Regions from separate parts of the Priestia flexa genome, predicted to be linked through region 2. Evidence: predicted binding sites of a transcription regulator. Region 2 holds the regulator's gene; the other holds the start of a gene.
What was found. Region 2 encodes Rex, which represses fermentation and respiration genes when NADH is low (regulators of the CRP and FNR family bind a similar motif). Its sites were predicted from a motif close to TTGTGAAATATTTCACAA; they were not measured.
Positions count from the first base shown of each region.

Region 1: the regulator Rex is predicted to act here: its motif matches at 2,864-2,881, upstream of LZP85_RS04645 (cytochrome ubiquinol oxidase subunit I).

Region 1 is NZ_CP090431.1:913,466-918,793, forward strand. It holds gene LZP85_RS04620 (ABC transporter permease) at 1-37, shown strand, start outside; gene LZP85_RS04625 (ABC transporter permease) at 34-1,188, shown strand; gene LZP85_RS04630 (ABC transporter ATP-binding protein) at 1,185-1,913, shown strand; gene LZP85_RS04635 (helix-turn-helix transcriptional regulator) at 2,021-2,245, shown strand; gene LZP85_RS04640 (hypothetical protein) at 2,226-2,645, shown strand; gene LZP85_RS04645 (cytochrome ubiquinol oxidase subunit I) at 2,996-4,327, shown strand; gene LZP85_RS04650 (cytochrome d ubiquinol oxidase subunit II) at 4,339-5,328, shown strand, end outside.
Region 2 is NZ_CP090431.1:3,959,707-3,965,034, reverse strand. It holds gene LZP85_RS20555 (CPBP family intramembrane glutamic endopeptidase) at 1-550, shown strand, start outside; gene LZP85_RS20550 (YdiK family protein) at 547-780, shown strand; gene tatC (twin-arginine translocase subunit TatC) at 812-1,573, opposite strand; gene LZP85_RS20540 (twin-arginine translocase TatA/TatE family subunit) at 1,589-1,771, opposite strand; gene LZP85_RS20535 (redox-sensing transcriptional repressor Rex) at 1,804-2,448, opposite strand; gene LZP85_RS20530 (ABC-F family ATP-binding cassette domain-containing protein) at 2,724-4,664, shown strand; gene tsaD (tRNA (adenosine(37)-N6)-threonylcarbamoyltransferase complex transferase subunit TsaD) at 4,786-5,328, opposite strand, start outside.

The DNA.
Region 1 (5,328 bases), 950 kb from region 2:
GACGGCACTGTTTCAAAAAAGGAGAGTGAGCCTATGAATCTCATGATGGAGAAGCTGAAGGCTATTATCCGAAAGCCATTTTTATTGATACTTCTTCTGGTGCTTCCTGCTGCAGGTGCTTATGTAGGCCAAATGTTTCTTCAAAACGTTGAGAACGATGTGAAGATTCCAGTTGCCATTGCGGATGAAGACCAAAGTAAACTTTCTAAGGAAGTAATCCAGCGAGTTACGACGAATGAGAGAATTAAATTGATAGCTACAACGGCTGATGAAGGAGAAAAAAAGCTTCTCCGAAATGAAGTAGATAGCTTATTTATCGTTCGAGAAGGCTTTATGGATAATATTAAAAAAGAAGATTATGAAGAAACGATTGAGCTGGTGAAAATGCCAGCGTCAGTTGCGACGAGCGTTGTAGAAGAAGTGATTGCTAGTGAAGTAACGCGCTTATCGAGCAACAGTAAAGCTGCTATTCAAGTAGAACGCTTGTATGAACGTTATCGTTGGGAAAAGCCCGAAACCCTATGGGAAGATGCGTATCGCTATACGGACGAGCAGTGGAAGCCAGAACCGTTAATGACCATTCAATATGTGACTGATGGACAAGAAGGTGCACAACCTGATGAGAAGCAACAGACTATAAATCGCTCTGTTCCGCTGTGGGGCTTTTTGACGCTTGTTGTGTCGCTCATGGCGATGGAATGGGTCCTAAAGGAAAAAGGGCCTATTTTCAAGCGAATAAAGACCTTTCCAAAAGGCGTCATGTCTTATGTGTATCAATCGGTAGCAGCATATGGGTTTGTTTTGATCATCCAAACTGTCCTGAGCTTTTTCTTCTTTTTGAAAGTCGGAGCGGTGACAGATAGCAGAGTACTGCTGCTAATGCTCATATATCTCTGCTTTTGCTTAGCGTTTAGCTTTTGGCTAGCTACCGAATCACGTCACCTCGGGCGCTACTATACCGCAGGATTCTTGATTGCGATGATGCTCAGTATTATCGGGGGCGTATTTTTCCCAATCAGTGACATAGCGGAGCAGCTAGGCGCAATTGCTACATGGATTCCTCAGCATCTATTGGTTACGCAGCAGCTTGTACTTGCTAAAGAACTTTGGATTCAGCTTGGAACAATACTAGTCATCACCATTTTATTATGGTTAAAAGCAGTGTGGAATGTGAGGTCGATTACGTGATTTCAATTGAAAAAGTAAGTAAGCGTTATGGAAGAAAAAAATCATTAAATAAAGTGTCTTTGCATGTGAAAAAAGGTGAGGTACTGGGACTGCTAGGACCAAACGGTGCAGGGAAGTCTACGCTTTTATCCATTTTAGCAACGCTCACTAAGCCTTCGAGCGGCGAAGTGGTCATCAACGGTCAGCGTTTAAAAAAAGCTAAAAAGCACATTCGCAGTCAAATTGGCTACGTCCCGCAAGATATTGCGCTGTGGGAAGAACTGACGGTAAAAGAAAACATGCGACTGTGGAGTAAAATGACGGGGCGATCCGTATCAGGTGATGAGCTAAAAACACTTTGTAAATCTGTGCAGCTAGAGGGGAAATGGAGCGAAAAGGTTCAAAATTTATCAGGCGGAATGAAGCGGAAGCTCAATATCGCCGTTGCGCTCATTCATAAACCAGCGATTTTACTTATGGACGAGCCGACGGTGGGAATTGATTTGCAGTCGAAAATGGAGATTGGCAGATACATTCAAAAGCTTACGAGAGAAGGAAAAACAGTCATCTATATTACGCATGACTTGAATGAAATTCTAGGTTTATGCCACCGATTTGCTGTGTTAAAAGAGGGAGAAGTACAGTTTATCGGTACGATGGAAGAAGCGAGAACCGCAACAAGACAACACAGTGACGAAGCCGTCATCTATCAGCTCCTTCATCCAGCAGTGCAGCGTGGTTATTAAAAGTCGTCTCTACAAGTTAGGGCGGCTTTTTTATTTGTGATAAAATGTAATATATATATTGAATTATGTCATGTATATGTTACAATTGAAATGGAAGGAATTGGTCTATGGTTAAAAATAATGTGAAGTTATTTCGAGTTCAAGCAGATTTAACTCAAAGTGAGTTGGCTGAGAAGGTTGGCGTAACAAGGCAAACGATTAGCCTAATTGAAAAAGGGAAATATAATCCAACTTTAAAACTATGTTTAGAAATTTGTTATGCAGTCGATCAAACGCTTAACGATGTTTTTTGGGTAGAAAGAGAGGGCTCCAATGAAGAAAATAAAAGATGAACGCCTTATTGTTCAAAACTTAAAAAATATTCGAGTGGCTTTTATCATTCAAACATTAGGGATTTTATCCTTATTAGTTTATGACGGGTTACAAAACGGTATTTTACATGCTTATGAAAACCCCCTTTGGTTTATTTTTATTTTAACGGCTGTTGTATTAGGTTACTTAAATTTGAAGATATCAGTGGATGTTTATGACAACAAACGTGAAAATCTTGTTCCTTATTATATTATTCCCCTTGGCAGCTTCCTGCTTGGAGGAGTGTTTACACTAATTGTGACAGCTGGTCCCGATGGAAATCTTCAAAGTGGATTGCTAGTAGGAAGCGTTGTAGGACTTGTGTTTTTTCTAACTTTTACATACGGACACTATTTAGTAAAAAAGAGAAATGAAGAGTAAAAGAGGCGGAGACATAAGTCTTTCGGTTAGCGATTTATCGGAACGATTGAGAGATAATTCGGAAACCAATTTAAAAAAAGAGTGGAATGGAACGAACGTGTTCTTACAACCTAACGATGTTAAAACAGTCATGATTCTTCTTTGAGAAGGGATCATGACTGTTTTATATTTCAGCTTGTTTTTTTACAGGACCTTCTAAAATTGTGTCGAAATTAAGATTGTGAAAATGTGAACAAACTTTAACAAAATGGTGAACAGTATGGTCAACTATAAAAGAAGTTTTTATACTAGGGACTACAATCTGCTAAGAGAAGAGAAAATTCTCTTCCTACATAAAGGAGGAAATGTTTGTGTTTGAGTATGATCCGGTCTTGTATAGTCGAATCTTAACCGGTTTAACACTAGCTGTGCATACGATTTTCTCAACATTAGGAGTCGGGGTTCCACTCTTAATTGCACTTGCTGAATGGATAGGAATTAAACGAAACGATGAACACTACCACTTGCTCGCTAGAAGATGGGCACGCGGATATATCATCACGGTTGCTGTCGGAGTTGTGACAGGTACAGCGATTGCACTGCAGCTGAGTTTGCTATGGCCAAACTTTATGCAGGTAGCTGGTCAAACCATTAGCTTTCCGCTCTTTTTAGAAACATTTGCGTTCTTCTTTGAAGCTATTTTCCTCGGAATTTATTTATATACGTGGGATCGCTTCAAAAATAAAATGTATCACTTGCTGCTGTTAATTCCAGCTGCGCTTGGTGCAACCGCATCGGGTTTCTTTATTACAACGGTAAACTCATTTATGAACGCACCGCTGGGCTTCACATATGAAAACGGCGTGCTTTCAAATATTAATCCGATTGCGGCTATGTTCAACCCGGCGACGCCGACAAAAGTGTCGCACGTTTTATCCTCGGCTTATTTAACGTCTGCGTTTGTACTTGCAGCTATTGCAGCTTTTGCAATTTTACGAGGACGCGATCACGTTTATCATAAAAAAGCGCTGCATTTATCAATGGTCGTTGCGTTTGTCTTTGCCATTGTAACGGCACTTGTTGGAGATTTGTCAGGCAAATATTTAGCAAACTATCAGCCTGAAAAACTCGCAGCGGCTGAATGGCATTTTGAAACAATGGAAGAAGCTTCGCTAATTCTAGGTGGTATTTTAACCGAAGATAACGAAGTGAAGTACGCGCTTGAAATTCCGTATGCGCTCAGTATTTTAGCTCACGGAACTCCGGGAGCTGAAGTCATTGGGCTTGAAGAATACCCTAAAGAAGATTGGCCACCACTTGTTGTTCACTACATGTTCGACTTGATGGTTGCAATTGGAATGGGACTTGCGCTCATTTCATTTATTTACATTGTGATGAAAAAGAAAAAATCATGGAATCCGCTTAACAAACCGCTTCTTAGCTTAATAGTAGCCGGTGGGCCGCTAGCGATGCTTGCGATTGAAGCAGGATGGTTCTTTACAGAAGAAGGACGTCAGCCTTGGATTATTCGAGGCGTTATGCGTACAGCAGAAGGAGCAACAACGTCTCAGCACGTTGATATTATGCTTTATCTGTTCGCTGCTTTATACGTCATTTTAATTGTATCGGCCGTGACGGTTCTTATTCGTACCTTTAGAGCAAATCCTGTCGAAAAAGAATTGAAAAAACGCGGGATTGAATAGGGAGGACTACTATGAGCTATGAAGTAATTGGTATCACGGTACTATGGACATTTTTATACGGCTATTTAATCGTTGCTTCAATTGACTTTGGAGCAGGGTTCTTTAACTACTATGCATCGGTGACAGGGAAAGGACATGTTGTACAAAAAGTAATCAATCGTTACTTGTCTCCGGTATGGGAAGTAACGAACGTATTCTTGATTTTCTTCTATGTTGGATTAGTTGGTTTCTTCCCGTCTCTTGCTTATTATTACGGAACGGCACTGTTGGTTCCTGGAAGCATCGCAATTATCTTAATTGCGCTTCGCGGCTCGTACTATGCGTTTCACCACTATGGAAACAAAGGGCGTCTAGGCTATCAACTTTTATACGGAGCAACGGGACTTTTAATTCCGGCTTCACTTTCCATCGTCTTGACGATTTCAGAAGGTGGTTATATTAAGCTAAACGGCACGAATGTTTCACTTGACTACGGGGCGTTGTTCACCAGCTTTTATTCATGGGCCGTTGTGCTTCTTGCAGTGGTGAGCGTTCTGTATATTTCTGCTTGTTTTTTAACCTTTTACGCGCACAAAGCAGGAGATGAAGGGGCATTTCGCATTTTGCGTAAATACGCATTGTTTTGGAGTACACCTACGATTTTGGCTAGCTTCCTTGTCTTTTGGGCCATGTCAGATCATAACAGCGAGCACTTTGCGAAAATGTTAGATGTATCGTGGCTGTTTGTTTTATCATTCTTGTTCTTTGTCGGAGCCGTTTATTTTATCTGGAAGAAAAAGCGTCTTGGTTTATCATTTATCTTTGTCATGCTGCAGTTTGCCACAGCATTTTACGGGTACGGAGCGGCGCATTTACCGTACTTACTCTATCCGCACGTGACGATTTATGATAGCTTCACAAACGATACAATGGCCATCACGCTTATCATTTCCTTTCTTGCAGGACTATGCTTGCTCGTTCCATCATTATACTTATTGATGCGACTGTTTCTATTTGATAAC
Region 2 (5,328 bases):
TTTGTTGTTAAAGCGTGAAATGTCAATGAGACATGAACATGCTGGCTTACCAACAGCTATATTCTGGTCAATCTTTGGCATCTTTTTAGCAATGGCTTCTCAATCTGTGGCTGCCATGATTGAAATGAACTTATTGGGTATTGAACCTGGTTCTGAAAATACGGAAATGATCTTGAATTTAGTGAAAGTTACGCCTTTATTAATTGTTGTCACATCCGTTATTGGACCAATTTTAGAAGAAATTATCTTCCGAAAAATCATCTTTGGTTCTCTATATCGTAAATATAATTTCTTTATTTCAGCCTTTATTAGTTCACTTATATTTGCAGCAGTCCACTGGGATTTCGAACATTTATTAGTTTACACGGCTATGGGATTTGTATTCGCGTTTTTATATGCAAGAACGAAGCTGATTATTGTTCCAATTATAGCTCATGTCTTGATGAACACGATTGTTGTGTTAGTTCAAACGATTTTTGCTGATGAAATTATTGAAATTCAAAAACAGGCTGAACAGCTACAGTTTATTATTAAAGGACTTGGTTTATGAATAATATCCCTCTAACCAGAGGATTTATCTACTTAATTATGGGAATCCTCTTTACGTATTTAGCTATTTTAAGCGTCGATACGACCGTATGGACCTTACCAACTATCTTGTTTGCCTTAGTCGCTGCTTTTGATTTTCGCTTTGCGATTCGAACCTTTTCATTGCACCGCAAGATTAAAAAGCTTCAGGAGCAATATAAAAAGTCAAATAGCAACGATTCTCAGAAATAAAAAGGCCCCTTACAACAGGGGCTTTTTTTTGTTATTCAGAAGAAATTCCAACGGCTTCTTCATATTGTTGTCTATGTTTCAGCATTTTACGATAGGAAATGCGAGAAATAATAATGCTAATTTCATAAAGGATGAATAAAGGAATTGTAACCATTAGGTGTGATAACAATTCTGGAGGTGTAATAAAAGCCGCTATGACTAATAACACAAAATAAGCGTACTTCCGGATACTGCTTAAGAACTGTGGCGTCACAATACCTAGTCTTGTTAAAAACATAATGACAACGGGTAATTGAAACAATAGACCAAATGGTAGCGTAAGCTGAAATAAAAATGAAAAATATTCATTGATACCAATAACTTGGTTAACATCTAGCTTATCCGCTATTCGAATCATAAACTCTACTACAAAAGGAAAGAGAACAAAGTAAGCAAACGAAATACCAGTAAGAAATAGGATAATTGAAATTGGAATGTATCCAAGAGTTACTTTTCGCTCTTTATCATACAAGCCTGGACTTATAAATGCCCATAATTGATAGAGAGCAATAGGAGCAGAAACAACACATCCAATTACAAACGCAAACTGCATATAAATCTTAACCGGATCGGTCAATTTAAATGCGTTCATTGTTAGCGAGCTTGCCTCGTCTGCTGATTGTAGATAAATAATAACGCGATCCGCTAAGAAAAAACCGCCAATTGTAGCAATAAAAAAGAAAAAGACGACGATTAAAATCCTTTTTCGCAGTTCACCAATGTGATCATATACAGACATTTCTTGTTCGTTCATATGTCAATCATTCCTCTATTGATTTCGTTCTTTCTTCTTGCCCTCGTCTTCGTTATCTTCCATTATTCCTTTAGTGGCACTTTTAAACTCCCTTAACGTGTGGCCTACAGCTCGACCAAGCTCGGGAAGCTTCTTTGGTCCAAAAACTAAAAGTGCAAAAATTACAATTAAAATCACACTACCTGCACCTAATCCCATGGTTTCCCCTCCTTTATTACATATATATTCTATTATATATTATTTTCAGGGTAATTTTTCAAAAAGTAAACCAGCGACTGAAGCTCTACGGCTAAATCAATGTGATGCAGACGAATAGAGCTTGGCACATTTAAACGGGCAGGGGTAAAATTTAAAATACCTTTGATTCCGCATTTGACTAAGCGGTCCGTAATTTGCTGTGCCACTGTAGCTGGAACCGTTAGGATCGCAACAGAAATATCTTCTGTCATATGTTCTTCAAGCTTATCTAAATGATAAACGGGTACGTCTCCAACGTTAGTACCCACCTTTTCTTCAATAACATCAAAAGCAAATTCAATTTTTGTATTGTTATTCTTAATGAAATTGTAGTTTAAAAAAGCTGTTCCAAGATTACCAACACCAATCAGAGCAACTTTGGTTACTTCATCTTGATCTAATGTTTTGCGAAAAAAACTTAGTAAATAATTGACGTTATAGCCATATCCCTTTTTACCCAAGGCTCCAAAATAGGAAAAATCGCGACGAATTGTAGCGGAGTCTACTTTCACCGCTTCGCTTAATTCTGCTGACGATACACGTTGCTTACCAGAAGCATGTAGATTTTTAATAAAACGATAGTATAGTGGCAACCGCTTTGCTGTAGCTTGTGGTATTTTTAAGTTTTCTGTATTCATCTTGTGCCCCCTTAATTACGATAGATATAATGGCTATCGTTCAGATCTCCGCTTGACTTAGCAAGATTCTCTTTTTAAATTAGATAGCGCTTCCATTAAGTGAACCTTCTATTCACTCATGAACAGTAGTCTATAGTTTATTTTAACACAGTCTATGTGGTAATAATGAATTCTACACATAATTTTGTGGAAATGCTTATGACATGCACCTATTCATACTTCTGTCTTAAAAATATGTTAAAATACACTATGTCGAAATGAGTAGAGGTGAAACGATGATTATTCTACAGTTAAACGGAATTACGAAATATTACGGGGCAGACCCGATTTTATCAAATATAAAACTTGAAGTTCAATCTAAAGACCGCATTGCACTAGTTGGTCGAAACGGAGCGGGAAAATCAACGCTTCTAAAAATTATTTCTGGTGAACTTTCCTACGACAGTGGAGAGATTATGAAGCCAAAAGAAACAACGATTGACTACATGGGACAGGATACAGTGTTAGAATCCACTTTATCTATTTGGGACGAAATGTTAACCGTCTTCAAGCCATTGCAAAAAATGGAGAAAGAACTAAGAAAGCTTGAAGAAAAAATGGGAGACCCTTCTTATCAGCAGGATTCCAACAACTATGAAAAGCTTTTAAAGGAATACGATCAGCTTCAAATTTCCTTTAAAGATCTAGGCGGATACCAATACGAAGCTGACATTCGTTCAATCCTGCACGGGTTTCGCTTTTCAAACTTTGATTACTCCACCCCTATTTCTACACTAAGCGGTGGGCAAAAAACACGACTGGCTCTAGCTAAGCTGTTACTAACTAAACCTGATTTGCTAATTTTAGATGAGCCTACCAACCATCTTGACATTGAAACATTGGCTTGGTTAGAGCAATTTTTACAAAATTACGATGGCGCTATCCTAATTGTCTCCCATGATCGCTACTTCCTTGATAAAGTGGTTACACAAGTCTATGAAGTAAGTCAAAAAACCACCTATAAATATCCTGGTAACTACTCAAATTATTTAACACAAAAAGCCGAACGCTATGAGCGTGAGATGAAGCAATTTGAAAAACAGCAGGATGAAGTAGCAAAGCTTAATGATTTCATTCAAAAAAATATTGCTAGGGCTTCAACAACAAAGCGAGCTCAAAGCAGACGTAAACAGCTAGAACGCATGGAGCTAATGGATCGGCCAAACGATGGTGAAAAAGGTGCAAGCTTTTCCTTTGATATTGAACGGCAAAGCGGAAATGAAGTATTAAAAGTTGACAACCTTTCCATTGGATATGAAGAAAATCAGTTTATTGTAAAAAACATTAACCTTCGTGCTACTCGTCAAGATAGCATTGCCCTAGTAGGTCCAAACGGGATTGGTAAATCTACTCTGTTAAAAGGCTTAATGAATAAACTTCCTTTTGTTTCAGGAGAAATCCAATTCGGTTCTAATGTAGCCGTAGGCTATTATGATCAAGAACAGGCAAACTTGACGTCTAACAAAGCCGTACTCAATGAATTATGGGACGACTACCCTACTACTACTGAAAAAGAAATTCGAACTGTGCTCGGTAATTTTTTATTTTCAGGCGACGATGTCTTAAAGGTTGTTTCCACACTAAGCGGTGGAGAAAAAGCAAGACTCGCCTTAGCAAAACTGATGATGCAAAAAGCAAACTTTTTAATTCTAGATGAGCCTACTAACCACCTTGATCTAGATAGTAAACAAGTATTGGAGAATGCATTAATCTCTTATCCAGGTACACTTTTATTTGTTTCCCATGACCGTTACTTTATCAACAGAGTTACCAACAAGGTTATCGAATTGTCTGCAGAGGGAACAACAGAGTTTTTAGGGGACTATGACTACTACGTTGAGAAAAAAGCAGAAATGGAAGAAAGAAAAGAACTTGAAGCAGCAAATATGGCTCAGGAACTATCTGTAGGGAAAAGTGACAAAACGTCATATATACAAGATAAGGAACAAAAAAAGCTTCTAAGGCAGCGAAAAAGAAGAATTGAAGAGATTGAAGAACGAATTGCTGAAGTGGAAGCAAAATTAGAGCAAAATGAAGAGCTTTTATGCGACCCAGTAATTTACCAAGATCATGAAAAATCTCAGCGTTTAAACAATGAGAACCAAACTTTTCAACAAGAGTTATCCACATTAATGGAAGAGTGGGAAGAACTTCAGCTAAGTATTGAGGAAAGCTAACAGTTTATACACAAAAGAAGCCCATACACCTTTTGGTGATGGGCTTTAATATATGCATTATCCACAGTTAATTCTAAATTGATTGAAAATTGTGGATAACCACTATATTATCCACAGCCCTCTATTCTAGCACTAACCCAGGATTCGCATTTAATGCCATGGTTGCTCTTCTATCTTTACGATATAAAACGCTGGCTGCTGCTCCAATCATAGCAGCATTATCCGTACATAAAGAGAGTGGTGGAATAACTAACTCTACATTAGAGTACTTTTCGAATCGTTGCTGTAGAGCCTCTCGTAACCCTTTATTTGCGGCTACCCCACCGGCTAACAGCAGTTGATTTACGTTATATTCTTGAACAGCTTTTTCTGTTTTTGTTACCAAAACATCAACTACGCTAGCTTGAAAACTAGCTGCTAATGTTTGTGGATTAATATCTTCACCTTTTTGTTTCGCGTTATGCACAGTGTTGATAACTGCTGATTTTAAACCACTAAAACTAAAATCATATGAGCCATCTTCCAACCAGGCACGCGGTAGATCAATTAAGGGTTCACCCTCTTGAGCTAGACGATCGATATGAGGACCACCTGGATATGGTAACTGTAGCGTACGTGCTACTTTATCGTATGCTTCACCAGCTGCATCATCTCTTGTTTCACC